DNA from 4 places in the Xenorhabdus sp. KJ12.1 genome. Region 1 is predicted to be linked to each of the others. Evidence: predicted binding sites of a transcription regulator. Region 1 holds the regulator's gene; each other region holds the start of a gene.
The links. The regulator PurR, encoded in region 1, represses purine synthesis genes. The targets are predictions, from matches to a motif close to CANGCAAACGTTTGCNTG.
Positions count from the first base shown of each region.

Region 2: the regulator PurR is predicted to act here: its motif matches at 5,940-5,957, upstream of gltS (sodium/glutamate symporter).
Region 3: the regulator PurR is predicted to act here: its motif matches at 1,759-1,776, upstream of AACS92_RS21370 (NCS2 family permease).
Region 4: the regulator PurR is predicted to act here: its motif matches at 3,521-3,538, upstream of glyA (serine hydroxymethyltransferase).

Region 1 is NZ_CAWNQH010000001.1:90,706-98,701, reverse strand. Features, by position in the region: gene punC (purine nucleoside transporter PunC) at 51-1,229, opposite strand; gene punR (DNA-binding transcriptional activator PunR) at 1,366-2,274, shown strand; gene purR (HTH-type transcriptional repressor PurR) at 2,278-3,303, opposite strand; gene sodB (superoxide dismutase [Fe]) at 3,834-4,412, opposite strand; gene AACS92_RS00415 (Grx4 family monothiol glutaredoxin) at 4,772-5,113, shown strand; gene rnt (ribonuclease T) at 5,168-5,818, opposite strand; gene gloA (lactoylglutathione lyase) at 5,957-6,364, opposite strand; gene AACS92_RS00400 (DUF1289 domain-containing protein) at 6,618-6,857, shown strand; gene slyA (transcriptional regulator SlyA) at 7,537-7,974, shown strand.
Region 2 is NZ_CAWNQH010000138.1:88,926-96,921, reverse strand. Features, by position in the region: gene yihX (glucose-1-phosphatase) at 165-782, shown strand; gene dtd (D-aminoacyl-tRNA deacylase) at 1,017-1,454, shown strand; gene fabY (fatty acid biosynthesis protein FabY) at 1,536-2,453, shown strand; gene AACS92_RS21305 (AsmA family protein) at 2,516-4,291, opposite strand; gene AACS92_RS21300 (uracil-xanthine permease family protein) at 4,506-5,891, opposite strand; gene gltS (sodium/glutamate symporter) at 6,131-7,342, shown strand; gene recG (ATP-dependent DNA helicase RecG) at 7,429-7,996, opposite strand, start outside.
Region 3 is NZ_CAWNQH010000138.1:107,833-115,828, forward strand. Features, by position in the region: gene AACS92_RS21365 (glycosyltransferase family 39 protein) at 1-240, shown strand, start outside; gene AACS92_RS21370 (NCS2 family permease) at 343-1,677, opposite strand; gene AACS92_RS21375 (TetR/AcrR family transcriptional regulator) at 1,841-2,392, opposite strand; gene AACS92_RS21380 (MFS transporter) at 2,498-3,991, shown strand; gene AACS92_RS21385 (acyltransferase family protein) at 4,369-5,484, shown strand; gene AACS92_RS21390 (cupin domain-containing protein) at 5,684-6,070, shown strand; gene AACS92_RS21395 (LuxR C-terminal-related transcriptional regulator) at 6,071-6,322, opposite strand; gene AACS92_RS21400 (hypothetical protein) at 6,393-7,592, opposite strand; gene AACS92_RS21405 (amino acid ABC transporter permease) at 7,719-7,996, opposite strand, start outside.
Region 4 is NZ_CAWNQH010000059.1:73,876-81,871, reverse strand. Features, by position in the region: gene AACS92_RS06770 (NAD+ synthase) at 77-1,699, shown strand; gene glnB (nitrogen regulatory protein P-II) at 1,715-2,053, shown strand; gene hmpA (NO-inducible flavohemoprotein) at 2,110-3,357, opposite strand; gene glyA (serine hydroxymethyltransferase) at 3,645-4,898, shown strand; gene AACS92_RS06750 (3-phenylpropionate MFS transporter) at 5,011-6,237, shown strand; gene suhB (inositol-1-monophosphatase) at 6,344-7,147, opposite strand; gene trmJ (tRNA (cytosine(32)/uridine(32)-2'-O)-methyltransferase TrmJ) at 7,273-7,996, shown strand, end outside.

The DNA.
Region 1 (7,996 bases):
TTGAGAATATTCTTAGGTATTATATTGTAGAGTAACTAATTGATTGATAATTAGTTAACAATATCATCCTTTCTCTTTTGTAAATAATAACCTATCACCATTGGGATAATGGTAGCTACCATCACTGTTGTCGTTGATAAGAGAGGATTTTTCATAAACATAGCAACAAGCATACTGGCAATAAAACAAAGACCTAATTGTAAAGCATTTTGCAATGCGGCAGCTTTACCGCTGTCTTTCGGATAAACGGAAAGAGCATTTGCTACAGCAATCGGATAAGAAGCGCCATTCATTGCTGCCATAACACAAAAAGGAATAAGAATAACGATGAAAGAAGGATAGAACCAAGCAGCTAAATAGATAAGTATCATGCTTATGGCATAACCTGCCAATAAGATAGGGAATATAGTTTCACTTTTAACTTTTTCTAACAAAATACGGCAGCCATACCCACCCACCATAAATGCCAAAGTTTGTGGAATATAACTTAAACCGATATCTGTCGCGTCATAACCCATACTATTCAAAATAGTTGGTGAACCTGTTAACCAGGCAAAAAAGCCGGCGCTACAGGAAGCATAAATCAAAACATTGCCGCTAAAAACTGATGACTTCAATAAGGTGAAGAAAGAAGCACTATGATTATCTGCGCTGGTATCAATGGGAACACGTTTGTTCGTCAGAAAAAGTGTAGGTATCAGTAGTAACAGCGTTACAACCATCAAGACAAGAAAGATAACCCTCCAGCTTGTGTGTGACAGTAACCATGCGCCTAATAATGGTGCAAGGGCAGGGGAAAGCGCAACTAATGGCATAATCATAGCGAAAACACGTTTCGTGCGTTCAGCATCATATCTGTCGACAACCAGAGCCTGCCAGGAAACGGCAGCAGAGCAGACCCCAACAGCCTGAATAAATCTCAGGACAAGTAATTGAGTCGCATCTGTTATCCAAAGTATGCCCAGACAGCTGAGGCAAAACAGGGACAAACCGATAATCAGAACAGGCTTTCTTCCCAGACGGTCGGAAAGTAATCCCCATAAAAGCTGAGCAACGGCAAAACCGCCGAGAAAAATGCTAAGACTTGCACTGATGGCACCTTTTGATGTGTTTAAATCTTTACTCATAGCATCAAAGGCGGGCAGATACATATCAATGGCTAAGTAGCCGAGCATACTCAGACCAGCAAGATAAAACATAAATGGAAGAGAGTTTTTATTTGTTGTCATTGTGTTAATAAATCGCGTTAGTCAATCGGTGTGGTAATTGATAAAGAAATATGGAGCTTATTTTATATGGCGTGATTTTTGATTGTGAAACGGTATTATTTGTACCATGCTATGAAAAAAATTAAAAGGAAGAAACATGTGGTCTGAATATTCTCTGGAAGTTGTTGATGCGGTGGCAAGAACAGGAAGTTTCAGTGCGGCTGCATCAGAGCTTCACCGTGTGCCTTCTGCTGTCAGTTATACGATAAAGCAACTTGAAGAATGGCTGGCAGTTTCTCTGTTCGAACGCCGTCACCGTGACGTAGAGTTAACTGAAGCAGGAGCTATTTTTGTTAAGGAAGCCCGTTCTGTTATCAAAAAAATGAATCATACCCGGCACCAATGTCAGCAGGTAGCAAACGGATGGCGAGGACAACTCAGTATCGCTGTTGATCAGGTTGTTAAACCAGAACGGACACGTCAGCTTATTCTGGATTTCTATCGTCATTTTCCGGATATTGAGTTATTTATCTATCCCGAAGTTTTTAATGGTGTATGGGATGCGCTGGTGGATGGGCGTGTTGATGTTGCTATTGGAGCAACACGTGCTTCTCCGGTTGGTGAGCGATACAGTTTCAGGGATATGGGTTTTATGCCATGGCTGTGTGTTGCCAGCCCTAAGCATGAGCTGGCGTTCGTAACGGAAAAATTAAATGATGACCAATTGCGGCCTTATGCCAGTTTATGTCTTGAGGATACATCACGAAGCCTGCCTAAACGTGATACATGGGCTTTAGATAATCAGCGGCGGCTGGTTGTTCCTGACTGGGAAGCGGGGTTATCCTGTTTAATGGAGGGATTGTGTGTGGGAATGGTACCTAAACACAGGGCATTACCGCTTATTCGCCAGGGAAAATTGAGTGTGCTTGAGCTTGAGCAGCCGTTACCTGATAGTCCGTGCTGTCTGACATGGTCACAAAAAAGCCATTCACCTGCATTAAGCTGGTTGCTTGAATATCTTGGTGATAACACAACGCTTAATGCTGAATGGCTACAAGAAGACTAACTGTTAGCGACGATAATCAATAAAAGGACCATCGGCAACAGAGCGACGCTCTACAAGACGTGGATGAACCTCGATGGTTTGAGCATCTTCACGTTTATTGATAATCCTATCAAGTAGCGTGGAGAAAGCCATTTGTCCCAGCCGTTCTTTAGGTTGATGAATGGTTGTCAGTGCTGGTGTGAAATAGCGTGCATTACGGATATTGTCATAACCAATGATGGAAATATCCTGAGGAACGCGTAAACCCATTTCATCGGCAGCACAAATAGCTCCCATTGCCATCACATCCCCGCCACAGAACACAGCGGTAGGGCGATGTTTCTGGTTTAAGATCTTACACATTGCCTGATAACCTGATTCAGGCTCAAAATCCCCCTGAACAACCCATTCATCCCGAATAGTGATATTGGCTTCTTTCAATGCCTTGAGAAAACCCTGATGACGTCCACCCCCTGTATTTCTGGCTAATGGGCCGGGAATGGAGGCAATATCACGATGCCCACGTTCAATCAAATACCGGCCAGCTAAATAACCACCGTGGAAGGCATTATCAATAATGGCATCCGTAAAGTCCCCTCTGGATTCCCCCCAATCCATGACAACCATAGGAATATTGCGATAATCCTCCAGCATCCCCAGCAACTGTTGAGGATATTCTGAACACATAACTAATAAACCATCTACACGCTTTTGCGCCAGCATCGCGAGATAAGCTTTTTGTTTGTCGAGGTTGTTATGGGAATTACATAAAATCAATGTATAGCCTTTGCTATAACAACTATTTTCGACAGACTCGATTATTTCAGCAAAATAGGGTGCTTCACTTGAGGTTGCCAATAACCCGATAGATTTTGTGTGGTTGACTTTTAAGCTTCGGGCAACGGCACTGGGAGAATAATTCAGTTCCTTAATGGCAGCCCATACTGCGGCCTTCGTATCTTCGGCGACGAAACGGGTTTTATTAATAACATGGGATACGGTTGTGGTTGAAACACCAGCGCGTTTAGCCACATCTTTAATCGTTGCCATGATAAAAAGGACTCCTGACCTTTTGGTCTAAATTTGTATACCCTTTATCTGGATATAGAACTTTGTTAATCATTTGCCAGTATTATATTTGTATATAGGAAGATAACTGGCAATAATTTAGCGAGAAACCGTGAATTTTGTCTGATCTAGCTCAAAAGTGAAAGCAGTAATCGATGCTATAAAGTATATGTATTAAATATCACAGTGCGATTTTTAATCTTTGAGATAAATAACCACTTAAAATTTATGATGTTGCTGAGTCTTAATTTTCACGATGAGGATGGTTTATGGATACAGATCTGAAATTGGGATTATTGACTGCCTGTAGTGCGTTAGTCATGATTGTTTTTCTGGCGAGTCTCTGTTTGATCGCTTGAGTCCGGAAATAACCTTAAGTCCAGAAATAATATTGTGGTGAAACGCCATCTATTTTTTCAAGGGGAAGTTTTTCACGATTCAGAAAGTATCCATGGATGAAACATGTGTGAAGAACCGGAAAAACTTACCCTTGTATTTAACTGATAGGCTAATTAAGCCAGATTTTCTTCCACAAACTGCCAGTTAACCAGAGCCCAAAAATGCTCCAGATATTGAGGACGTGCATTGCGGTAATCGATGTAATAAGCATGTTCCCAAACATCAACAGTCAGAACAGGCTTATCTTCACCAGTCAGCGGAGTTGCTGCATTGGAAGTATTAACGATAGCCAGGCTACCATCAGTTTTCTTGACCAGCCATGTCCAGCCGGAGCCGAAGTTTTTCAGGGCTGCATCAGTAAATTGCTGTTTGAATTCAGCAAAAGAGCCGAAAGCTTTGTTGATTGCTTCTGCAACTTTGCCGGTAGGTTCACCACCACCGTTTGGTGACAGGCTGTGCCAGTAGAAAGTGTGGTTCCATACTTGCGCAGCATTATTGAAGATACCGCCATCAGAAGTTTTGATGATTTCTTCCAGTGTTTTTCCGGCAAATTCTGTACCTTTAATCAGGTTGTTCAGGTTCACAACATAAGCATTGTGATGTTTGCCGTAATGATATTCCAGAGTTTCTGCTGAGATATGAGGTTCTAAGGCATCTTTAGCATAAGGTAATGCTGGTAATTCAAAAGACATTGCATACTCCTTTTAATATCGGGTTTTTGGCTTTATAAACCATGATTCGTAAAGTATTAATCATGGATAGAGCAAATTTAAGCTTATTATCATGTTGCTATTTTAGTGATTATCTTAACAACTTTTCTGCTAAATAACAGGGAAAAAGATGCGATTTAATGATGAGCTGATGTAGAACTGTTCAGTTTTAATGGATTAAATATTTATAGGGGATGGAAATCTCAGCGATTACAAAATGTTGTTCATGATAAAAATTTGTAGCAGCACGTTCGCTGTAGAAAATCAGCACCAGAAAGTGGTATTCTGAATCAATCTTTTCTGATGCTGATAAACAGCACCTGCGGTTTAAGGAAGTAAAAATGACGACAATTGAGAAAATCGAACGCCAAATTAATGAAAACCCGATTTTGCTGTACATGAAAGGCTCACCGAAACTGCCAAGCTGTGGTTTCTCTGCTCAGGCTGTTCAGGCTTTATCTGCTTGTGGTGAACGTTTTGCTTACGTGGATATTTTGCAAAACCCGGATATCCGTGCTGAATTACCTAAGTATGCTAACTGGCCGACATTCCCTCAGCTTTGGGTTGATGGTGAGTTAGTCGGGGGATGTGACATCCTGATGGAGATGTATCAACGCGGTGAATTGCAAACATTGATTAAAGAGACCGCAGATAAATACCGTGAGCAAGAAGACAGCCAGTAATATTTGATAACCATTATTGGAGCTAAGAGCCTAATAAAATAGGCTCTTAGTTTATCAGACTTCGCCGTCCGGAGTGGCCATAGGCCAACCACCTAGTCGCTTCCAGCGATTAACCAATTCGCAGAAAAGCAGACTTGTCCGATCTGTATCATAGAGAGCACTGTGTGCCTGATTACTGTCAAAGGGGATTTCTGCTGTAATGCAGGCTTTTGCCAGAATAGTTTGACCAAGCACCAAACCACTCAGTGCAGCCGTATCAAACGTGGCAAAAGGATGGAATGGATTACGTTTTAAACCAGAGCGTTCAGCCGCTGCCATAACAAAATTGTGATCAAAACTAGCATTATGAGCAACTATAATGGCGCGATTGCAATTACTCCCTTTCATACCTTTACGGACCATCTTAAAAATGGCATGCAGCGCAGTATATTCGCTGACGGCACCCCGTAATGGATTAGTCGGGTCAATACCTGTAAATGCCAGCGCGGCGGGATCAAGATTGGCTCCTTCAAAGGGCTCAATATGGAAATGCAGCGTATCAGCCGGCGCCAGCCAACCTTCTTCATCCATTTTTAACGTCGTTGCAGCTATTTCAAGTAAAGCATCTGTCCGCGCATTAAACCCAGCGGTTTCTACATCAATAACAACGGGATAATAGCCACGAAAGCGCCCACTGAGCATGTTTTGATCTTTTATATTAGACATCTGATTTTATTCTTAACTTCAGGATAGCGGATATTATGACAAAATTTATTAAGCATTGCAGAAGTAATATCTACCTAGTGGAAACGAAGGGCATGTTAAAGATGCCCTTGTATATGGAGACTTGCATATGGAAAATAGTTAATGGCCTAATGCACTACTGGCGCTTTTATTTTCAATAAGTTCGATTTTATAACCGTCAGGATCTTCAACAAAAGCGATAACAGTTGTTCCGCCTTTCACTGGCCCCGCTTCACGAATGACATTTCCCCCGGCAAGTTTGATACGCTCACACGTTGCCGCAACATCATCAACACCTAAAGCAATATGGCCGAATGCTGTACCCATTTCGTAGCTATCAACATCCCAGTTATACGTTAATTCGATGACCGCACCTTGGCTTTCATCAGAGTAACCTACAAAGGCGAGGGAATATTTATACTCTGGATTTTCACTCGTACGAAGTAGACGCATGCCCATTACTTTAGTATAAAAATCAATCGAACGTTGCATGTTGCCAACACGGATCATTGTATGAAGTAGACGCATGATTACCTCTTATGTTTATGGTTTTATATCAAAATATTAATTTTACGAAATAGCAAAAGAGCAAAATTTCGTGCTCTGACCCCATTGTTTTTTAACTATATATGGTAAACATAAGGTAATTCAATGCGTCCTTTCACCTTTGTTTTACTCGCTACTATTTTGTAATCCATTATTTGATGTGAGCTGGATCTAGATAGTGTTGCAATTCTCTCAGAGATAATCGTTTAGGTAATTTTGTATACAGGAGGATGACATGGCTGAGCAACTAGAGTTTTTTGTTATTCCTAATCCTTGCAAGGGGATTTGTGAATCTGGTCCGCGTGGTTTCTGTCGAGGTTGCTATCGTAATAGAGAAGAGCGCTTTATGTGGATGAAATTATCTGATGGGCAAAAAAGAGAAATATTGCGGCTATGCCATGCCAGATATCTGCGGACACTGAAAAATAACGGTCATGATGAAGTTGTTCCATCAAAACAGCTTGGGTTATTTTAATTCACATTTTTAACTGTTAATGAAACTTTCTTATATGAATAATATTTCATATTTTCATTATGGTTAAGAACTTTTTCCATGATAAAGTGATATTTTATTCATATTACCTATTTTTTATTTGATATAGGTCATTTAAAAATATTACAGAGATTGACTAATTAAACCCTTAAGGTAAAGGTTTCTTATCAAATAATTAATTATTGAACAATAATCGCGCTAATTGGTTATCTGTTTGTTTTTAATGAACTTTATTATCCACTTAACGCTAACTGTAAGATAAAAATGATATTAATGTAAAAATATATAGATTAGTATTTGGATGGCGGTTATTCTTATAGAACTTTAACCGAGCGGTATTGTGTCTATTTTTTGGAGTTTGTATCTGTTTCGTTGATATTTAAAATCTTAATAGTTAAGTTGGAGGATTATTTTATACAGTTTATATCGTTGGTGGATTAATGCGCGATTTTGTTTGGTGCGCCGTAAAACTTCGCTCTTTAGGGCGACGAAGATGTCAACTTTAAGTAACAAGCCAACGCGATACTAATTAAGTAATTAGCGAAATATCTGACTCTACTAATGTGAGCAAGATATAGGATGCGTATCCATTATTCATATGAATAAACTGATTGGATAATTCATTGATGTTATATGAGTCTCTAATTATAAGGAGGGGTAATTGGAATTGACATTGGGATCAGACCTGGCACGTTTAGTTCGTGTTTGGCGCGCTTTAATTGATCATCGTTTGAAGCCGTTGAAATTAACTCAGACACATTGGGTTACTCTTTACAATATTAGTTTGTTACCACCGGAGCAGTCACAGATACAACTTGCAAAAGCAATTGGTATTGAACAACCATCCCTGGTAAGAACTTTAGATCAATTAGAAGAAAAGAAACTCATTACAAGGCACACATGTGCTAATGATAGGCGCGCTAAAAGAATCAAATTAACAGAAGAGTCAGAAAATTTTATCAGAGAAGTGGATAGTGTTATTGGTTCGACGAGGAAAGACATCTTGGAGGGAATTACTCATGACGAGTTAATTCTACTTGCTTCTGTAATAAAAAAAATCGAAAAAAATATTAGCCAATTACATAAACAGGTAATATAAAAATTAATCGATAAAAAGAAAA
Region 2 (7,996 bases), on a different contig from region 1:
CTGCCAGTATTGCAACCTCACTCAGTTTCTTATTTTTCAACTAAGATTGACTCTTTATGTGGGTTGATTATCAGCGTAATTTGTCTATTTTTTGTCGCTTCACCTTTTTTATTGATGAAATTATGATAAAAATACAAAACGAGATACCTCAGTCAGGAGGGAGTATGCTGTATATTTTCGATATGGGTAACGTGATTATTGATATTGATTTTAGAAGGGTACTGGCTGTTTGGAGTAACCTGAGCGGGACACCACTTGCAGTTCTGGCTCCCAAATTTGCTCTGGGTGAAGCATTTGAAAAGCACGAGTGTGGCCAAATTACAGATGCAGAATTTGCCGAAATACTATGCGATGAAATGGAAGTTTCTCTTAGCTTTGAACAGTTTTCTGAAGGCTGGAATGCGATTTTCGTTGGTGTCAGGCAGGAAGTTATTGCGTTGATGAATAAACTGCGTGAGCAAGGGCATCGGGTTGTGGTGTTATCCAACACAAATAACCTACATTTTAAGTATTGGCCGCAACAATACCCTGAAGTCACTACATCAGCAGATCATTTATACCTGTCTCAGGATCTGGGGATACGTAAACCTAATCAGGACATCTTTAAATATTTACTGGAAAAAGAAGGTGTTGCTGCTGAGCAGGCGGTTTTTTTTGATGATGTTCTGGAAAATGTTGAAGCAGCCAAAAGATTAGGTTTCAATGCTATTCATGTAAGCGGTAGGGATACTATCCCAGATTATTTTAAGGCACATGACTTTTCACCTCTCACCGTAACATAATTTCTGATCTTCATGTATACCCAATGGATTTCGAGTTGCATCGCGGCGGCAAGGGAACTCATCCCCGGGAGCATAGATAACTATGTGACTGGGGTAAGCGAGCGTAGCCAACAAAGAGGCAACTTGAAAGACGAAGGGTATAATATTCAACAAGTTCTAAATAGGGTGGCATCTTGGCAAGCGAGGCTCCACCCTTACAGGTTAATCTACCGATACGGATCATACATAAGAAAAATGATTGCATTAATTCAACGCGTAACACAGGCAAAAGTAGTTGTTGATAGTCAGACTATAGGTGAAATTGAACAGGGGCTGCTCGTTTTTCTGGGGGTTGAAAAAGAAGATGACCAGCAAAAAGTACAGCGTCTGTGTGAAAAGGTAATGGGTTATCGCGTATTCAGTGATGAAAATGGGAAAATGAATCTCAACGTCCAGCAAGCCAATGGTAGCCTATTGGTTATCTCTCAATTCACTCTGGCTGCGGACACCCAAAAAGGTTTAAGACCAAGCTTTTCTGGAGGCGCTGAACCCAAAAAAGCAGATGAACTTTATCGCTATTTTGTTGAACAGTGCCGTGCAACTGGTGTAAAAACAGAAATGGGGCAATTTGCTGCGGACATGAAAGTAAGTCTGACAAATGACGGGCCAGTGACTTTCTGGTTACAAGTATGACTTTCTGATTAGAAATATAATGTTAAAAGCATGCATGCTCCCCGACTACACACGACAACACGCAAAGAAGGGGCTGTTTCTATGTATCACCTCAGAGTACCTCAAACCGAACAAGAGCTGGAAACTTATTACCAATTCCGTTGGGAGATGCTGCGTAAACCACTTCATCAGCCTGTCGGCTCAGAAAAAGATGCTTATGACTCAATGGCTCACCATCAAATGGTGGTTGATGAGAAAGGCAGGCCAGTCGCTGTCGGACGTTTATATATCAATGCGGACAGTGAAGGTGCTATCCGTTTTCTGGCTGTTGACCCGAATGAGCAGCAAAAAGGGCTGGGCACCTTGATTGCAATGGCTCTGGAATCTGTTGCCCGGCAGGAAGGTGTGAAACGGATAGTTTGCAGTGCGCGTGAGGATGCGGTTGATTTCTTTAATAAGCTGGGATTTCAAAACCGTGGGCTTATCAACGGCGCTAACTCATCTCCTATTAATCATTTTTTGATGATTAAACCCATTATGAGTCTTGATGATATTTTGCATCGTCCGGACTGGTGTGCTCAATTGCAGCAGGCATGGTACAAACATATCCCCCTGAGTGAAAAGATGGGGGTACGTATTACTCAATATACGGGGCAGCGCTTTATTACCACTATGCCGGAAGCAGGGAACCAAAACCCTCATCATACTATTTTTGCTGGCAGTCTATTTTCTCAATCGACATTAACCGCCTGGGGTCTGATTTGGCTGCTATTGCAGGAGCGTCAACTAGGGGGTGAAATCATCCTGGTGGATGCGAATATTCGTTACCAAAAACCTATTGTTGGTCGTCCTAGTGCTGTTGCCGACCTCAATAATATGAGCGGTGATTTAGCCCGTCTTGCCCGTGGTAATAAAGCACGTGTAAAACTGGAGGTTCATGTCAGCGGTGAACAGGGACTCGGAAGTGTGTTCACCGGCACTTATATTGTCTTACCCGCAGAGCGGGCAGCGGCAGCATAAGCTATTACAACCTGAGTTGCTGAAATATGTGGCTCTTCTACAACCTAAAACATACTGAATTTTTACAATACGACGGTTGCACAGGTTTTGCTTTGATCACCATTTGGTTGCCCAGCCTCACCAGATTGTTCTGTATTAGATTGCCCGGCTGGGCAGTTGTCAGTAGAAATCACGCCTTGCTTAATGGATTGTGACTCTTTATTGGATGCCTTATCTTCAGCTGTCAGTGTGCCATTGATCGTGCTTTTCAGATTATCGGCAGACAGGTTCCCAGTGATAGCCAGTGAGAAATTACCTTCACCATGCAGGTGAAGTGGTATCCAGCCCCATTGTGGCAAAATTCCCAAATTCACGCTCATTCCTTTGACATTGAGCTGGAAGGGGTTTTGGGTAGCAAGCTGCTCAAGGAAGCCGTTAAACTGGAGTATACCGTCACCTGAAAAGGTATTCATTTTATCAATAATAACCTTGTCATTTGCGGCATGTAGTTGCAGGTAAGGACGCACTATTTCAACTTTATTGAATGTGCCACTCATGGCCTGCAATGAAGCTTTCCCATTCCATAATCCCCAGTGACCATCTTTCAGGATATCCAGAGTATCGACATATCCCGATAAGGTGGTGAGCTGAAATGGAAAATCAGGGTTGGTATCAATCAGGAGCGTATTGTTGATACTGACATTATTTAACTTCAGTGCTGAAATCCATTCAGGTGCCGGATTTTTAATATAGTTGCGCCACTCTGGAGGTAAGGCGTAAATCAAACCGGTTACAGAGCTATCATTGAGGGTTAACTGGTGATTTTGTCGATCCCACTGCGCTTTAATATTAAATAAGCCCTTCTGATAATGGGTCGTCAGATTAGCGATGGTAAAAATATCACCGGAAAAACTGAATTGGCCTAATATATCTTTGAACTGAGCTTCGTTGAAGGCCATGTTCATGGCATTAAAGTCAATCAGGCCATCTTCTGCCTGCCATTGCCCGTTGACCAACCCCAATCCTTTAATGCTGGTATTAAGATAATCAGCAGACCAGTCTTTTCCCTGTAATTTGGCGTTAGTGAGATTGAGATCTTTAATGTGGATAGCGGGCAGATGGCGGGTTTTTTCTGTCAGCGCAGCCAGAGTCATGGGTGACTGCCAGCGGATGTCATTGATCAGAATATTTTCTAAGTTCCAGCTGCCATCAGCTAATTGTTGCCCATTCCCAGAGATAAGACCCTGTAGGAACTTCGCACCAAAGGAATTTATAACCAGATTGTTATTCTGATAGCTACCCTGCATGACGACCTTATCAAATGACAGGCCATTTATGTTGATATTATTGGCACTGAACTGGTATTGCCCTGAGCCAAAAAGGGTATTCTTATCAGGAGACCAGGGAGTAATACCGCCGACAATATTTTTGCCCTGAATCTGTGAACTGGGGGTTGTTAGCTGAACATCCATTTTATTCAGTTGCAAAACATCGGCTTTCAAGGCTTGGGTAAACTCAGAGCCTGAAAGTATCAGTTTTCCATCTTGTAAGGTCAACTTACGCAGATTTGTTAATTTTGTCGGGGCCTGCCATTTAAAATCCAGATCTACAGTATTGGCATTGAGTGAGAAAGAACTCTGCTTATCACTGAGACTCACATTATGGAGCATTAAGGTCATAGGCTGGAGCCAGCTGTGATTGATATTTTCAATATTGACCTGATAATGACCTTGTTTATTAATCCATCTGCTTATTTTCTTTGCTCCCCAGTGTGTCTGGGCAACAAAATAAACAGCAATAATTGCCAGAATCAGTAATAACAGCAGAACAGCAAAGCCTTTCCCTAACCACTTCATCATCTCACCCCAATATAATCTTCCTGAAAAAATCCTTTTATGCCGTAAAAAAGAGCATCACTCAATAGACAATGCTGAAAAACCTTTAATTCCCCCATCTAGGGCAGAATATTGCGAAAGGTTACGCAAAATATAAAAAAAATCCCGCGATTAGAGCGGGATAATATAACAACAAGGCGAAAACGAAGGTGAAAATCTTAGATTGAAACGCGATAGTTTATTTTTCCTGAGGAAAAATCAGATTAAGCAGGATTGCAGTCAGGCCACCAGCTGCAATACCGGAAGAAAACAGATTTCTTATCCACTCAGGTGCAAACTGTAAAATAAGGGGTTGTTGTGCAACGCCAAGCCCCATGGCCAGTGATAATGCAATGATCATAATGGCACGGCGATTTAACGGTTCCCGGGAAACAATTCTGACACCGGATGCTGCAATTGTGCCGAACATGACAATCGTCGCGCCACCTAATACCGGCTCTGGAATATGCTGGACAAAACCGGCGACTGCCGGAAATAGCCCCATCAGGATCAGCATAGAAGCAATAAGGTAGCCAACATAACGGCTGGCAACACCCGTTAATTGGATGACGCCGTTATTCTGACCAAAACAGGAATTCGGGAATGTATTAAATACAGCAGAAATCATCGAATTGATGCCATTTGCCAATACACCACCCTTAATGCGCTTTATATATAACGGGCCGCAGACTGGCTGCTCGGAAACATCTGAAGTGGCTGTAATATCCCCAATCGTTTCCAATGATGTCACCATAAAAATCAGGATTAATGGGATGAGTAAATGCCAGTCAATAGAAAGCCCGTAATACAGCGGGGCAGGCACAGTGATAATTGGTTTGTCTTCTGTTGTGGCGGAGTGGGGTAGCATGTCCATGCACCAGGCGGCCAGATAACCTACTGTCATGGCAATAACCAGAGAAGCTACCCGCAGATAGGGATTATGCTGACGATTCAGCAATACGATGATGGCAAGAACAATTCCGGCCAGAAAAAGATTTTCAGGGGCACCGAATGTACCTTGCTGAATAGCAGAATAGCCGCCACCGATAGAAGTCAGCCCGACCTGAATAAGTGATAGGCCAATAATCATGACAACAATGCCGGAAACCAAAGGGGTGATGAGCATTTTAGCCAGATGAAGTACACGGGAAAGTAATATCTCTGTCGTTGCTGCAAGCATCAACGTACCAAACAGAGCAGCCATCATGGTCGGCACATCAGCACCGCCATTTTTCAGGGACAAGCCACCCATGATGAGGGGAGTGACAAAATTAAAGCTGGTACCCTGAATAGAAAGTAAACCAGAGCCAACAGGTCCCCAGGAGCGGATTTGAATCAGTGATGCCAGACCGGAGGCAAACAGAGACATACTGATGATGCGTTGGGTATCTTCTGCCGGAAGTCCAAGCGCCTGACAGATCAACATAGCTGGCGTGATAACGGCAACGAACATTGCCAGCAGATGCTGAAAGGCGGCAAATACAGCATGCGGAAGATGGGGTTTATCTTCCAGACGGTAAATTAATTCGCTGTCTGATTTTTTGAGAGTTTCCAGTGCTGGATTTTCGCGTGTTGAGGTGGCCATGAGTGTCGTTTCGAGTGAAAAAAACACATTTTATTGATCTAGATTATAAAAGCAATCGTTTGCGTGAAATTTTGCCTATGGCTTATAACCTTATTTCGTCACACTTTTAAATGTTTTATCTTGTGTTTATTAGGAATTTTTTTTCTAATCCAATCCTTACCTGCTCTTGGCGTTTTTATAGGATGATTATAACGTCGCATTAAATTAACATAATTTTAACAATTAGATGGGGTACATAAATGTATCATCTGGATATTTATGGCACGCTCGTTGCGGCCACACTTGTTTTGCTACTGGGAAGAAAGCTCGTACAGTCAATTTCATTTCTTGAAAAGTATACAATTCCAGAGCCAGTCGCAGGTGGCTTACTGGTTGCTTTTGTTCTGCTGGCAGTTAAACAGTCTACGGGCTGGGAAGTCAGCTTTGACCTATCCCTCAAAGACCCCCTTATGTTGGCATTTTTCGCCACAGTTGGCCTGAATGCTAACCTCGCCAGCCTGAGAGCAGGCGGAAAACTTCTCTTAATCTTTGTTGTTGCCGTTGTAGGCTTGCTGTTGGTACAAAACACAGTCGGTATTGCGCTGGCAAAAATGCTCGGCCTTGACCCATTGATGGGGCTACTGGCAGGGTCTGTGACCCTTTCGGGAGGGCACGGCACGGGCGCTGCATGGGGTAAGGTATTTACTGAACGCTATGGTTTTGAGAATGCGACTGAAGTAGCAATGGCTTGTGCGACATTCGGTTTGATTCTCGGAGGCCTGATTGGTGGGCCTGTTGCTCGTTTACTGGTGAGAAATGACAAAACACCGGGTCTGGAGAGTGATGATGCTGAAGTTCCATCTGCATTTGAAAAACCTTATACCGGTCGCTTGATCACGCCATTGGTCATGCTGGAAACCATCGCATTAATCTCTATCTGCTTGTTAGTCGGTAACTACCTTGAGAAGGTGCTGGAAGATACTCTCTTTTTGCCAACGTTTGTCTGTGTTCTGTTTACCGGTGTGATACTGAGTAATGGCCTATCTCTGCTCGGCTTTTACCGGGTATTTGATCGGGCTGTATCAGTACTGGGTAACGTCAGCTTGTCACTCTTCCTGGCAATGGCATTGATGAGTCTCAAATTGTGGCAACTGGCTTCCCTTGCCCTGCCTATGCTGGTGATCCTCGCTGTACAGGCGGTAGTGATGGCATTGTACGCAATATTCGTGACTTACAGAGTCATGGGTAAAAATTATGATGCAGCAGTACTGTCTGCCGGTCACTGTGGCTTCGGATTGGGTGCAACACCTACAGCTATCGCAAATATGCAGGCAATCACTGACCGTTTCGGGCCTTCACATGTAGCATTCTTGCTCGTACCAATGGTAGGTGCGTTCTTTATTGATATCGTCAACGCAGCAATTATCAAAATTTACCTGATGTTACCTATATTCCCATCTGTCACAGGTTAATTTAACTTCGTTTTTTGTTCTTGTTAGGTATGCCGCTGGAAGATTTCAGCGGCATTTTTTTAGTTATTTTTGTTAAATCTTATCACTCAGGCATGGCTATACTGAGAGCGGTCAGAAAGCCAGCGTTCTATCAGGGCCTTCGCGTTTTCCGGATAATGCTGGTGGATATAGTGGGCAATACGCTGAACTTCAGGGAGCATACTCTGGTCCCGTAATAAATCAGCAATTTTGAATTCGACATTACCGGTTTGACGTGTACCAAGAAGTTCACCCGGCCCGCGGATCTCTAAATCTTTTTGGGCAATGACGAAACCATCATTACTGTCCCGCAGAACCTGCAAACGGATCCTGGCGGTATTGGTCAGCGGTGTTTTATAAAGCAGAACACAATGTGAGGCTATTGCTCCACGCCCGACGCGACCACGAAGCTGGTGTAACTGAGCGAGTCCCAATCGTTCCGGATTATCGATAATCATCAGGCTGGCATTGGGAACATCAACACCAACCTCAATCACTGTTGTCGCAACCAATAGTTGTAGTTCACCACCTTTAAAAGCCTCCATGATGGTTTGCTTTTCAGCTGGCTTCATTCGCCCATGAACTAAACCGATTTTCAATTCAGGCAACGCCAGAGCAAGTTCTTCACTAGTAACC
Region 3 (7,996 bases), on a different contig from region 1:
AGCGGTGTGCCGCCCAATATTTATAATCGCCATATTAAAGAGAGTGATATTGTCAAATATGGTGCAGTGCTGGTGGGGAAAAGAGGGAAGAACTGCTCACAGGAGCATTTCCAGTCCACGTTGGCTACATGGCCTGCATTAACTCTCAGCCATAAGGAAGATTTCACTTTTCAGGCACAGCCCGGCGCGGAATCTGAAGTAATTTGTATCGGTTTTATTGCACCAGAAAGCCGCCATTAATCTTTTTTTAGAAAAATATTTTGTATAATTTCTATAAAAAAGCCTGATACATCAGGCTTTTTTTATATTGCTCGGTACTCGGTTTAACTGAGATTATAATTATCAGGCATCGACAAATACCATTTTCAGCACAAACAGCAACGTGACAACAATAACGCACGGGCCTATCTCCCGCCATTTTCCTGTTCCCAGTTTCATCACGCAATAAGCCATAAAGCCCAGTGCAATACCTTCAGTAATTGAGAAGCTGAATGGCATCATAACAGCGGTGATAAATGCCGGAACGGATTCCGTCAGATCATCCCATTTTACCCGTGTCAGGCTGGATGTCATCAAAACGCCGACATAAACCAGCGCACCCGCCGTAGCATAAGCCGGAACCATACTGGCCAGTGGAGAAATAAACATCACCAGCAGGAATAAAATACCAACGACGACAGCGGTTAACCCAGTACGGCCACCCACAGAGACGCCAGAAGAACTTTCTACAAAAGCGGTTACCGAAGAAGTGCCGATGTAAGAACCTGCCACTGAGCTGATGCTATCAACATACAGAGCCTGCTTCATCTGCGGGAATTTACCGTTACTGTCAGCAAGGCCGGCTTTATCGGTCACACCAATCAGCGTACCGGATGAATCAAATAGGTTCACCAGCATAAAAGAAAAAATAATCCCGACTAATGCGATATCCAGCGCGCCTTTCACATCAACATGCCCGACAACACTCATAACACTGGGTGGCAAATCAAAAATTCCCTGATATTCCACATACCCCAGCATAAACCCGATCCCCGTCGTTATTACGATGGACAGCAATACTGCGGCATGGAAATTACGTGCTGCTAAAATAGCAATGATAAAAAAGCCCAGCGCTCCCAACAGGACGTTATGAGCAGTAAAGTTACCAATAGAAACGATCGTATCTGGATTCGGTACAATAATGCCGGCATTTTTCAGACCCATCATAGCAATAAAAAGCCCGATACCGCTGGTGATACCGACTCTCAGCCCCACGGGAATATTCGCTATCATCCAGTAACGGATGCGGAAAATCGTCAGGATCAGCAGCCCTACAGCACCCCAGAAAATTGCGCCCATCGCAACCTGCCACGAAACACCCATAGCACCAACAACAACGAAGGCAAAAAATGCATTCAGACCCATAGCAGGCGCAACCGCAACAGGTAAATTAGCCACTATCCCCATCATAATGCTGCCAAGTGCAGCAATTAAGCAGGTTGTGACAAATACAGCTTTAATATCCATTCCGGCAACAGACAGAATTTGTGGGTTCACAAAGACGATATAAACCATCGTCAGAAAGGTTGTCAGCCCCGCAATCATCTCGGTGCGAACTGTTGTACCATGCTCTTCCAGTTTAAACACGCGCTGAAGTAAACCCTGACTATTTGCAGAGCCTGAATTGAGTGTACTCATTAATGTTTTATTCCTAAACAGATGAAGTTTTCGATTCATCCTACAGGAAATCAAAATAAATCGTTATCCTAAAAGATCAAAAAAGAAAACGATTGCCATGAGTACAATCAATAAGTTATATCACAAAGTGATTATTAACGAACTACACTAATGGGCGCTGTTTTTATTCACTATTTTCAGAAGGTGCCATCTCCAGAATATCGCTGAAAATATCCGCCCATTCATCCTTACCAATATCCATCAAGCCAAAGAAACGTAAAATAAATACACCTTCTGTCGCCAAAAAAGCTAAACGGGCCAGACGACCTTCTGCTGTTGTTGTATCCAAATTAGCGATGCGCTCACGATACCAGTCACGGGTTGATTCCAGATGTTCCGGTGTTTGCAATAACGATGCCATCAGCCCCGCTGCTTTCGCCGATGACACTTCATCGGAACATTTACTTGCTTCAATGTGCGCACGTATTGCAGTCAGTGGATCAGGAGCTTCTCCGGCTATTTTGTAGAATTGTTCCTCGTAGCCAAGCCCCCAACGTTCAAACATCGCCTCAATAAGCGCATCTTTCGTATTAAAACTGTATTGAACCCCACCCTTAGTGATCCCGACGGCTTTTGCTACCGCATCAATGGTAAGGGCCGCTGCCCCATGTGTGGTGACAATTTGTTCTGCTGCATCCAACAGAATGTTCCGGTCAATTGTTTTACGTCGTCCCATTATTACTCTCTTTTAATTCAATACGTATGTATTTATAATGTGCGCAATTTGTACCGTCAAGGGTTGGCGATACAGGCTCCCTAAACCACACTGATGAGTTCTTTCATGAAATCAAATACTCGCTGGCTTGTGCTGGCTGTTATTTCCAGTGCACTTTTGCTGATTGTCATCGACATGACAGTCCTCTATACAGCTTTACCACGTTTAACATACGATTTACGAGCATCTTCCACTGAGAAGTTATGGATCATGAATGCTTATTCATTAACCATTGCAGGCCTGCTTCCCGGAGCGGGTGCTCTAAGTGATCGCTTTGGTGCCAAAAAATTATTTACTACCGGATTAGCTGTATTCGGTATTGCTTCAATGATGGCAGCATTTTCTCCAAATACGAGTATGTTGATCTGTGCACGAGTGATACTTGCCATCGGTGCCGCAATGATGATGCCGGCCACACTCGCAATAATCCGTCAGGTTTTCGAAGAACCCGGAGAACGCGCTCTTGCCATCGGTATCTGGTCCGCTGTTGCTGCGGGGGGCGCGGCACTCGGTCCCGTCATAGGTGGAATACTGCTGGAATATTTCTGGTGGGGTTCCGTTTTCCTGATCAACGTCCCAATCGTCATTATTGCGTTGATATTCGCTCTATTCACTATTACGAAAAGCCAGAGTAACCCACAACGCACATTCGATCTGCTGGCCTCCGTCCAAATTATGATCGGGCTGATTGGCATTACTTTTGCTCTCAAAGAAATCAGCAAACAAGCCCCATCAATGGGAACTGCCATTATAGCCAGTGCAATCGGGATGATATTCACGATGATGTTCGTTTATCGGCAACGTCGTTCACCTGCACCGATCATAGACTTTACTTCATTAAAATCCTATGGTTTTGCTACCGGTGTCGCGACCGCTTTTGTTAGCACCGCAGCCCTGATGGGAGTTGAATTAATAGTCAGTCAGCGGCTGCAACTTATTGCTGGTTTATCGCCTTTACAGGCAGGATTATTTATTTTACCTATCCCATTAGCTTCTTTCGTTGCCGGGCCATTAGTGGGTCTTGTTATACCCAAATTGGGTTCAGGAAGAATTATGTGGCTTTCACTTTTTCTGGCAGGATTAGGTATTTTTGGCTATCTCATTGGCTTCCGGTCCGGAATGTTGGTACAAATCACGACATTCTCCATGATTGGATTTGGTGTCGGTGCTGCGATGACAGCAGCTTCTACCTCCATCATGTTCAGCGCCCCCGAGCATAGCGCAGGTACAGCAGCCTCAATTGAAGAAATTGCCTATGAACTTGGAGGTCTGATTGGGGTTGCTGTACTCGGTAGCCTGTTGGTAGCAATTTATACAGCAGCATTTACCCTACCAGCTGATATCCCTGTATCAGAATCAGTCAGTAATGCATTACAGAATAGTATTGATGAAGCGATTATCGTCGCAGAAGGGCTAAAGGGCGATATGGCTTTATCATTGCTTCAGGCAGCAAAACTGGCCTTTGATAGCGCATTTCTGTCCGTTTTAACCATATCAGGCGCATTGCTATTGTTAAGCGCTACCATAATTGCGTTGTTTACCCCGAAAAAGCACAGCTAATTTATCTTAAAAAGTGGCGTAAGCAATCATTACTGAGGACGCCACTTTCAAATTATTTCGAATAATCATATAGAACCGTCACATCAAAAAAATTCATTAAGTTAATTCAAATATAAATCATGGTTATTGAAACAAATGAAACTTGACCATATCGAAAATTTGTGAGCATTATGCAGATATTGGCTTCAATGCCTATTTAGGTTGCCACACGCTAACGATAAAACATATTAAGATAAAAGATAACTCCGGCCACTTTTTTATAGCGGTTATTAATCTCCTTTTTACATACTATGAAGTCACTAAATATATTAATTTTATTTAAAAATAATTATTTTTAATTGTACATAGTTAAAATTTACATATTGAATGAGATGGATATGATGAAGCGATTTGAATCTTTGGATGCGGTCAGAGGAATCGGTGCTTTAATTGTTGTGACTGGTCATTTACATATTGTTGGTGCATTTACCGAACTTCATTTTTTTCGTACCTGTTATATTATTGTGGAGCTTTTCTTTGTACTTAGTGGATTTGTACTGACACATACCTATGCATATAGAGATGTAAAATTTACTCCATATATATCTTCCCGTTTTTTCAGAATATTCCCTCTTCACATATTAATGTTATTGATATTTATATTTCTGGAATTTTGTCGATTATTGATTCAAAAAAACGTTGGCATTCATTTTGATACAACACCATTTACCGGCAGAACTGCGCCCTCGGAGATTTTACCCAATCTCTTTTTAATTCAATCATGGACTCCCACAACACATTATCTCAATCTGACTTTTAATTACCCTACGTGGAGTCTTAGTGTCGAATTCTATACATATATTATACTGTATTTAACCATTATTACTTTTAGAAAAATGAATATCGCTCCTCTAATATGGCTATTAATATCTGTAGCCACTTTATGGCTGCTTGTCAGTGGCAACCCTATATTACAACAAGCTGTTACACGAGGAGTATCAAGTTTTTTTGCTGGAGCATTTACCTATAGTATTTTCAGTATTTTCTCTGATATAAAAATAAGCACTATTACGGCAACTATTTTAGAAATTCTCTGTGTGGTGTTTCTCATTTATTTTGTCAATTCCCAATATGAAGCCAAGCAAATAATCTGCACTGTTATTTATTGCCTTACTATTTTCACCCTGGCATATCAAAGAGGTATTATTTCCTCTTTTTTCCTTAATAAATACATGCAGCATTTAGGTAAAATATCTTATTCTCTTTATATGGTTCATGTGGCAGTAATATTAATTATTACAACAATAATGTTTATTATTCAGAAAAAAACGGGCATAGAGTTAACTCAGCTCATCGCAGGAAGGAGAAACTTGACTACCGGTAATATTTTTCTCAATAATTTACTGGCATTAAGCATCTATTTTATCGTCATTGTCACCGCAACCATAACATATAACAATATTGAGGAGAGATTTATGAAATATAGGATTAAACCTTCATCTAATAGCCAATAACACTGGTATATATTGCTACCCATTCTGAAAAAAATACTCATCCCCCAATGTAGGTAAAAATAGCAAAACATTTAATATAAATGAGACATAATTCTGATAATTAAAAAAAATTATTTTTTTACACATGAATAAATGTTAAGTTTTAATACTCAATCAAAAAAGAGTAAAAAGTTCTCATTTTAAATATAAGGATGTAATTGTGATAGATTTTGCTAGCTTTTCTACAGAAGAAGCCATCAAAGATGATGCAGTGGGTATTTCTGTCAGGCACATGATAAAAAAAGAAGGCTTAAATGCTTATGCCACGTCTATTAATGCAGGTAAAAAAGTTGGGTGCCATAACCACAGCAACGGAGATGAATGGTACATAATACTTTCTGGTGAAGGCGAAATCTGGACAGGTGAAGTAGTAAATAATGATATTCATGATGTCCAAAAAAGGCAGTTCTCCCAAGGATCTATTTTCTGTATTTATCCGAATACAGCACATCAACTTGTCGCTCATGAAAAGGTGGAATTAATATTTTTATGCCCAGAATCCCACCTATCCCATGATAGAGTATGCTTTTCAGACATATGTGAATAATTATTTTTCAAAAGTAATAGACTGTGATTCCCTGAAAAAACTTTCAGGGATATAGTTAGCAATGTTATTTTCATAACAATATGCCACTAAATCTTTTTTACATTTTACCCCTGTTTTTCTATATACATTTTGAATATGATTCGCGAGTGTTCTGGCTGAGAGTCGTAGCTTTTCAGCTATATCATTAGTGGAAAAACCTTGCAAAATATAAAAGAATTTACTTTTCAAATATATCATTAGCCAATATCCCATCTTGCAACAGCTAAGTAATGCTCCACTCGATCCTAGAGTATCACCGTTGCAAGATTGTTTACCAGAAATACTATAATTTCATAATCATCCGATGCCATGCCAAAAAATAATGTAGTTCTCTGAGAGAATAGTTATAGTTTCGAGTATTTAACATAAAAAATGCCAGTAAAAAATCTATTACTATAATATATAAAGAAATATTTCTATATTCTATTATTCCCACAATAAACTTCAACCCCAATAATAGTAAAAATAATACAAAAAAGAGATAATGTGTAGAAATCAGCATCTTAAAACCAAAAACAACGCCTTTGTGCGTTAGTAAAACAGAGAAAGAAGAAAATATTAACACTAATGCGATAATAAAAAACAAAATAGGAAGATCATTTTTGTTATCCAGACTAGATAGCAATATAAATGCTGTCATTACATAAGCCTTAACCAATAAAATCATAGATAACACTGTTTTTATCAATACTTTTTTATTTATACTGAACAATAACAACCCATTATATTTACTTAACTTGTTATCATTCAGCAAATTCTTGTCATTATTTTTTACCCTCTGATTTAGCACATTAATTTCTTGAAAGGTTTTTCTTATATTTTCATTTAACATGCAATATTGCCAAATTATTTTTAACACACTCCTTTTTTTATTATTAACATCAGATTCAATTTCTTTTTTTTCTATTGATTTATTTATCTTATTTTGCAGGAGATCATTATTTATCTTATACCATAAGTTTTCCTTCATACTATGAGAAAAATGGTGGCTATTAATAATAACTCGATTAGTGAAAAAGTTAAAAACCACTATTATTAACAAATGCCACTCGTGATGCATATAATAGACAAAATAATCAAGCATGAATATAAATATTGCAAAAACAATACCTAATGTATTCAGCACATTCAATGTCTTTAAAGCTAAGAGATGGCCTTTATATGCGTATAGGGTTAAAGCCGAAGTAGAGGAAATAATAAATATATTAGCAGAACGTTGGAAACCAGTAACATCTGAATCAAAATAGAATCCATAAAATACAACAACCAGTATTATATAGGAAAAAATTATCAATATTGGAAATAATGCCTGTAGTAAACTTTCTCCTGAATAGGATGCAATAGATACTTCTTTTTTTAGATTAATAAGCTCCGGCTCATCCAATAATGATGGGGCACCATGCTTAACCTTTTCATCTATTTTCCCATGCAACTCTAAAAATTTTTTAAATTGACTGTTAACTAATATACTTTTTATACTCATACTATATTCTCAAATTCAAATAACTTCCCTTTCAGGGTATTTTTATTAAACTCAAAACATAATAGAGATAATAACTCCCCACTTCAATCGCGGAGAGTTGACAGGTGAAACAAGCCAAATATCTGGCTAACATTTAATATTAGCGTTAGAAACCATCGTTAATTCCTTTTTAGACCAAAACGTGAAAAATCCCTTTCTTTCTCGCCTTACTGAGAAACGACGAGCCACATAGTTCGCTGTCAATTCCAGTGATAAACACATCACGAAATACACTAATGCGACAAATAAAAAGACTTCCATCGGGTAAACCATACTGCGGTTATTAACCTGTGTTGCCAGAAATGACAATTCTGCCACGCCGACAATATAAGCCAATGAGGTATCTTTGATTAATGCAATCCACT
Region 4 (7,996 bases), on a different contig from region 1:
GAAACGTTTTTAAAGCCGTATTGAACTGTCTGAACCAGACAGAGAAGTGAATAATGGCCCAGGAGAGCCGCATTCTATGAGTCGTACTCTTAATATTGCCCTTGCCCAATTAAACTGGCTGGTAGGGGATATCGAAGGCAACAGCGAGCGTATGTTGCATACAGTACAGGAACAGCAGGAAAAAGGCGCTGATCTCGTCATGTTCTCTGAATTATCACTGTCGGGCTATTTCCCAGAGGATCTACTGTTCCGTTCTGATTTCCATCAGCGTTGCCGCGAACAGTTAGTACGCTTACAAGAGGCAAGCTCTCAGGCTGGTATTTTAGTTGGTCACCCGTGGCAACAGGACGGAAAAATATACAACGCACTTTCGCTGTTCTGGAAAGGTGAAACCGTTGCGCGTTATTTCAAGCAACAACTGCCTAATTATGGCGTTTTTGATGAAGAACGCTATTTCGATGCGGGCGAGCGAAATTGTGTTATACCCTTTAAAGGGTATAACTTGGGTTTGTTGATTTGTGAAGACCTATGGTTTGATGCTCCGGTTGATGCTTTGAAACAGGCTGGAGCCGATATTATCCTATCAATGAATGCTTCTCCTTATAATCACGAAAAACCAAATATCCGCAGTGCGCTTATCAAATCACACTGCCAGCGTATCCATTTGCCAATCATCTATCTGAATCAGGTTGGTGGGCAGGATCAACTGATTTTTGATGGTTGTTCAAAAGTCTTTGATATGAATGGTGAAATCACACACCGCATGGCAGCTTTTGAAGAGCAGGTCGAGCAGTGTCGTTTGAGTGATATGACAATTGAGCCGATGGCAAATCCTATCCCTCCATTGCCGCCACTGGGGCAAATTTATAAAGCCTTAGTTCTTTCTGTGCGGGATTATGTACAGAAAAATGGTTTTAAAGGCGCGTTACTTGGATTATCCGGAGGAATTGATTCCGGCCTGACACTGGCGATTGCGGTGGATGCTTTGGGTAAAGAGCATGTACAGGCGGTGATGATGCCATTCCGCTATACCTCTGAAATGAGTATTCATGATGCCAGAGAACAGGCTGAATTGCTCGGTGTTGAATTTGATATTGTCTCTATCGAACCAATGTTTGACGCATTTATGGCGCAGTTGGAGCCGATGTTTGCCGGTACAGAAAAAGACACGACAGAAGAAAACTTACAGGCTCGTTGCCGGGCTGTCATTCTGATGGCAATGTCAAACAAGCGCCGCCGTCTGGTACTGACAACCAGTAACAAAAGTGAATCAGCGGTAGGCTATTCCACTTTATATGGCGATATGGCTGGTGGCTTCAATGCTTTGAAAGATGTGCCAAAAACTATGGTATTTGCATTGTCCACATATCGTAATACATTATCTCCTGCTATTCCTCAGCGTGTTATCGATCGTCCGCCATCTGCGGAACTGGCTCCCGATCAGCTCGATCAGGACAGCCTGCCTCCGTATGACATGCTGGATGCTATCCTTGAGGGATATGTAGAAAAAGATAAATCCGTGGCTGATCTGGTAGCAGAAGGTTTTGACGAAACGATTGTCCGTAAGGTGATCCGGTTGGTGGACATCAATGAGTATAAACGTCGTCAGGCTCCGATTGGCCCGCGTATTACACAGCGTGATTTTGGTAAAGACAGGCGCTATCCGATTACGTCTGGTTTCGGGCGTAAGAACTGGTAATAACAGGAATACTTCATGAAAAAGATTGATGCAATTATCAAACCTTTCAAGCTCGATGATGTGCGTGAAGCTCTGGCTGAAGTCGGTATCACAGGTATGACGGTAACAGAAGTGAAGGGATTTGGCCGCCAGAAAGGACATACCGAACTGTATCGTGGTGCAGAATATATGGTGGATTTTCTGCCCAAAGTCAAAATAGAGATTATCGTACCGGATGATATTGTTGATACCTGTGTCGATACTATTATGCAGACAGCCCAAACCGGTAAGATTGGTGATGGCAAGATTTTTGTGTTCGATGTTGCTCGTGTTGTACGTATTCGTACTGGTGAACAGGACGAAGAAGCAATTTAAGCTCTAAGTGCCTCATCCCCCGCCATTATGGCGGGGTTCCAGATGACGATGCTGATTTAAATGACTTTATGCGGGCCAAAACATTCGTAATGGATATGTTGTTCATGGATGCCCATTTTCAGAAGTTGAGCGGCGATATATTGCATGAAAGCGACCGGCCCACAGAGATAAAACTGCATCCCTTCTACATTTATTTCATCTTTTACTGAAGTCAGTTCCATCAGCCCTATCTGTTGGTAATCTGCGCCGTAATTATCTTCATTTCTGGGTTCGCGATACCAGACCTGATAATTGATATTAGGCATGGATTTGGCAATCGCCTTTACTTTTTCTGAGAAGGCATGATAACCACCATGTTCTGCTGCGTGAAACCAATTGACGGTACTAGGATGTTGTTGTTTATGCAGATATTGCAGCATACTCATCATCGGAGTCAGGCCGACACCGGCAGAGATCAGCGTAACAGGAGTATCAGGCTGGATATCAAGGAAGAAATCGCCTCGCGGTGCGGACAGTAATACAGTATCCCCTTCCTGTACTTTATCGTGCATATAGCTGGATACCCTGCCATGAGATTCCCTTTTAATGGCGATTTGATAGTGAGTTCCATTTGGTGCGGCAGTTAATGAATACTGACGAATTTCACGATGCTCAAAAGCAGGATCTTCCAGATAAATACTCAAGTATTGCCCCGGTTTATAATCTAAGACTTTACCGCCATCGACAGGCACAAATTCAAAACTGGTAATAATATCGCTTTGCGGTTGTTTCCGGCTGACACGAAACTGACGCAGACCACGCCATCCTCCTGCCGAAAGTTCACCACTCTGATAAATTTCTTCTTCACGATTGATAAAAACACCGGCTAATACGTCGTAAGCTTTTCCCCAGGCATCCAGCACTTCTTCTGCCGGATGAAACATTTCATCAATTGTTGCTAATAGATGAGTTCCCACAATTTGGTAGTGTTCCGGCTGAATATTCAGGCTTGCATGTTTGTGAGCAATCTTTTCTACCGCCGGTAACAGAGCAGATAAGTTATCGATATTAGCCGCATAAGCACACAGGGCATTGAAAAGAGCCTGACGCTGATCACCGTTACTCTGGTGGCTCATATTAAAGATATTCTGTAATTCAGGGTTATGACTGAACATACGTTCATAAAAATGAGCAGTTAATTTTGGCCCGGTAGAAACAATCAGCGGAATAGTGGATTTTATAGTTGCGATAGTTTGACTGTCTAACATCATGATCTCCTGAATTTTTAAATCATGCTCAATTGATAAGTTGCATTTTAAATGCAACTTATTATTCAGTGAAAGAGCTTAAAGTAAAAAGCAGAAATTATTTTGACTTAAATCAAAATCGCAGGATTTGTGAAACAACAATATTTGACAGGAATCACAAAGATCAATGATAAATCCCGGACGGATAAAAAACATTATGGGCTATAGGGCGGTAGGTCTTAAAGCAATCGTTTGCGTAAAATGTCCTGTCAAGACTATCTCATTTGATAAAAAGAGTTTACACTGTGTCACATTCTGGCCCTCAGGGGTATTTTTCAAAGATGTAGCTGAGTCAGGAGAACCAAATGCTAAAGCGTGAAATGAATATTGCGAATTATGATCCCGAACTGTGGCAGGCGATGGAGCAGGAGGTTCGTCGTCAGGAAGAACACATTGAACTGATTGCTTCTGAAAACTACACCAGTCCAAGAGTTATGCAGGCTCAAGGCTCTCAGCTGACTAATAAGTATGCGGAAGGTTATCCGGGTAAACGCTACTATGGTGGCTGTGAGTACGTTGATATAGTTGAACAACTGGCAATTGACAGAGCAAAAGAGCTGTTTGGTGCAGATTATGCTAATGTCCAGCCGCATTCAGGTTCTCAGGCGAATATGGCGGTATATATGACGCTGTTGCAACCCGGTGACACTGTTTTAGGGATGAATCTGGCACACGGTGGGCACCTGACTCACGGTTCTCCGGTCAACTTCTCTGGGAAACTTTATAATGTTGTCCCCTATGGTATTGATGAAAATGGAAAAATTGATTACGACGATATCCGTAATCAGGCACTGAAACATCAGCCTAAAATGATCATCGGTGGCTTCTCTGCCTACTCTGGAGTGGTTGACTGGGCAAAAATGCGTGAAATTGCTGATGAAATCGGTGCATACCTTTTTGTTGATATGGCTCACGTTGCCGGCCTGATTGCCGCAGGTGTTTATCCAAACCCGGTTCCTCATGCTCATGTTGTGACAACGACAACCCACAAAACACTTGCAGGCCCACGCGGTGGTCTGATTCTGGCAAAAGGTGGGGATGAAGAGCTGTATAAAAAACTGAACTCTGCTGTTTTCCCTGGTGGTCAGGGTGGCCCGTTGATGCATGTTATTGCAGGTAAAGCGGTTGCGCTGAAAGAAGCCATGGAACCGGAATTCAAAACGTATCAGCAACAAGTCGCTAAGAATGCGAAAGTCATGGTAGATGTGTTTTTACAGCGTGGTTACAACATTGTTTCCGGCAGCACTGAAAACCATTTGTTCCTGCTGGATCTGGTGGATAAAGATATTACGGGTAAAGAAGCTGATGCAGCATTAGGTCGTGCCAACATTACCGTCAATAAAAACAGCGTACCTAATGATCCTCGTAGCCCATTTGTCACTTCTGGTATTCGTATTGGTACCCCGGCAATTACCCGTCGTGGTTTCAAAGAAGCAGAAACCAGTGAACTGGCTGGCTGGATATGTGATGTGCTGGATAACATCAATGATGAAACGGTGATTGAAAGCGTTAAACAGAAAGTATTGGCAATCTGCGCAAAATATCCGGTCTACGCATAACTTAGAATAATTATTGAGTATAAATACTGAATAAATAGTTAATAAGCCCGTCTCATTAGTTTTGAGCGGGTTTTTTTGCATTAAACTTTTGCATTAAACACGGGGGCAAAGGATGGTTGTTCCATCAACATTTTGGCTGGGATTAGGCTATTTCACCTATTTCTTTTCTTTTGGGATCTTTTTACCATTCTGGTCAGTCTGGTTACAGGGAGAAGGCATTACTCCTTCCATGATTGGTATAATATTAGGCATTGGTTTGGTTTCCCGTTTTGTTGGCAGTCTCATTATTTCTCCTACCGTTAAAGATCCTGCCAAATTAATTACAGCGTTAAGATTATTATCTTTTCTGGCTTTGATCTTTGCGGTCAGTTTTTCTTTTGGCAGCCACTGGGCTTGGATTTGCCTTGTAATGATAGGATTTAACCTGTTTTTTTCGCCGTTAGTCCCTTTATCAGATGCTTTAGCGGGTACATGGCAAAAGCAGTTTACTTTTGATTATGGCAAAGTGCGTGTGTGGGGATCGATTGCCTTTATTATCAGTTCTTCTTTAACCGGTATATTACTCTCTTCCTCCGGTATTGAGTTTGGATCAAATGTCAGTATTTCCTTTGATAAACTCAATGACTGGATTGGTGGTAATTTATTTGGTCATCACCAGATTATCCTTGCTTCTCTGATTATCAGTGTTGCCATTATGCTGTCAGGTATGATGCTGAAACCGTCTATTATGCCTGCGGGTAAAATCAAGGTAGAAAACGCCAATACAGTATCATTCAAAAAGTTATTATCCGAAAAATCAGTGTGGCAGTTTTTATTATGTGTCACGCTATTACAGGCCGCTCATGCTGGTTATTACAGCTTTGGTTCCATTTATTGGGAAAAAGCCGGTTATTCTTCATCAACTATCGGTTATCTCTGGTCACTGGGTGTAGTAGCTGAAGTTGTTATTTTCACCTTCAGCAAACAGTTATTCCGCCGCTGGAGCGCTCGCAGTCTTCTGCTACTTTCTGCTATTTGTGGGGTGATTCGCTGGGGATTAATGGGAGCATTCACGGAACTACCCGTGCTGATTATTATTCAAATCCTGCACTGTGGGACTTTCACTGTCTGCCATTTAGCGGCGATGCGTTTTATCGGTGCCAGAAAAGAAAATGAAGTGATTCGCTTACAGTCAGTCTACTCTGCGTTAGCAATGGGAGGCGGCATCGCTGTTATGAGTGCGGTAGGCGGTTTCCTGTATGAACATATGGGTGGCGGTATTTACTGGGTGATGGCACTGGTCGCATTACCGGCGATTTTCTTACGGCCTAAAGCTGAAGGTCAAATTCATTCGGTGTGAAATTAAATTATAAATAAGAAACAATAAATTAATAAAAACTAAGTAAAAAGGGCACCTATCGTTTTGGTGCCCTGTAAATAACATTGCTCAGATAATTATTTTTTAATTAACGTTTCAGTGCTTCAGTCAATTCTTCACGCATTTCAGACAGCATATCTTTAACAATACGTGGGCTGCCTGCAACGATATTACCGGAACTGATGTAGTTGTGACCACCAACGAAGTCAGTCACGATACAGCCGGATTCACGTACCAGCAGTTCACCACCCATGAAATCCCATGGTTTCAGGCCAATCTCGAAATAACCATCAACACGGCCGGCAGCAACATAAGCCATATCCAGTGCTGCGGAACCGGTGCGACGGAAATCTGCGCAGCGTTCAAATAATTTACCCAATACGTTCATATAAGGGATAGCGTGTTGTTTAGCTTTGAATGGGAAACCGGTAGCAATGATAGTGCCATCCAGATCACGGGCGTTCGCACCACGCAGGCGATAGCCATTCAGCTGTGCACCCTGACCGCGGGTAGCAGTGAACAGTTCGTTACGCATTGGATCGTAAACCACAGCAACTTCGGTGCGGCCTTTGATGCGCACAGCAATGGAAACAGCGAAATGAGGGAGACGTTTGATAAAGTTGGTGGTGCCATCCAGTGGATCGATTACCCATTGGACATCGCTATCTTCACCTAAGTGTTCACCAGTTTCTTCAGTGATAATAGTATGCTTAGGGTAGGACTTGCGGATAATGTCAATAATCATGCTTTCTGCATCACGATCAACGTTAGTGACAAAATCGTTACTGCCTTTTTGGCTTGCTTCAACAGCGTCAGGAGTTTCATAGCTTTTGGCAATGTGGTTGCCGGCCTTACGAGCAGCGCGTATAGCGATATTTAGCATCGGATGCATGGGGTATCTTCCACCAGAATTTTAAAGAACGGGAAACAAATCGGCGCGCAGTATAGCAGTAGTTCGTCAAAATGACTAATGCTGTGTTAAGATATTCGGCTCTTATACTGAAATTAAAAGCCGTCATGTTAGAGAACATCCGCATTATCCTGGTAGAAACTTCCCACACGGGCAACATGGGTTCAACTGCCAGAGCTATGAAAACCATGGGGTTAACCAATCTGTATCTGGTCAATCCGCTTGTTTTGCCTGATTCTCATGCAATCGCACTTTCCGCAGGTGCCAGTGATGTCATTGGTAATGCAACGATTGTGGATTCGCTGGATGAAGCACTGTCCGGGTGTGAATTGGTTATCGGAACCAGTGCCCGTTCCCGTACACTTTCCTGGCCAATGGTGGAACCGCGGGAGTGTGGTGAACGCTGTGTCAGCGCTGTTCAGAACTCACCGGTAGCTATCGTTTTCGGTCGTGAACGTGTGGGTCTGACTAACGAAGAACTCCAGAAGTGTCACTACCATCTTTATATTCCTACTAACCCGGAATATGGTTCGCTGAATCTGGCTATGGCTGTTCAGTTGGTCAGTTATGAGATCCGAATGGCGTACCTTGCTCTTACTGCTCAGGAAAAACAGGAAAAAGCGGATGCGACAGAGCATGAAGCGGAATACCCGCCTGTTGAAGATATGGAGCGTTTTTACCAGCATCTTGAACAGGTATTAAGTCATTCCGGCTTTATTCGCAAAGCGCATCCTGGGCAGATAATGAACAGATTACGGCGTCTTTATACCCGTGCCCGTCCGGAAACTCAGGAGTTGAATATCCTGCGTGGCATTCTGACTTCTATGGAAA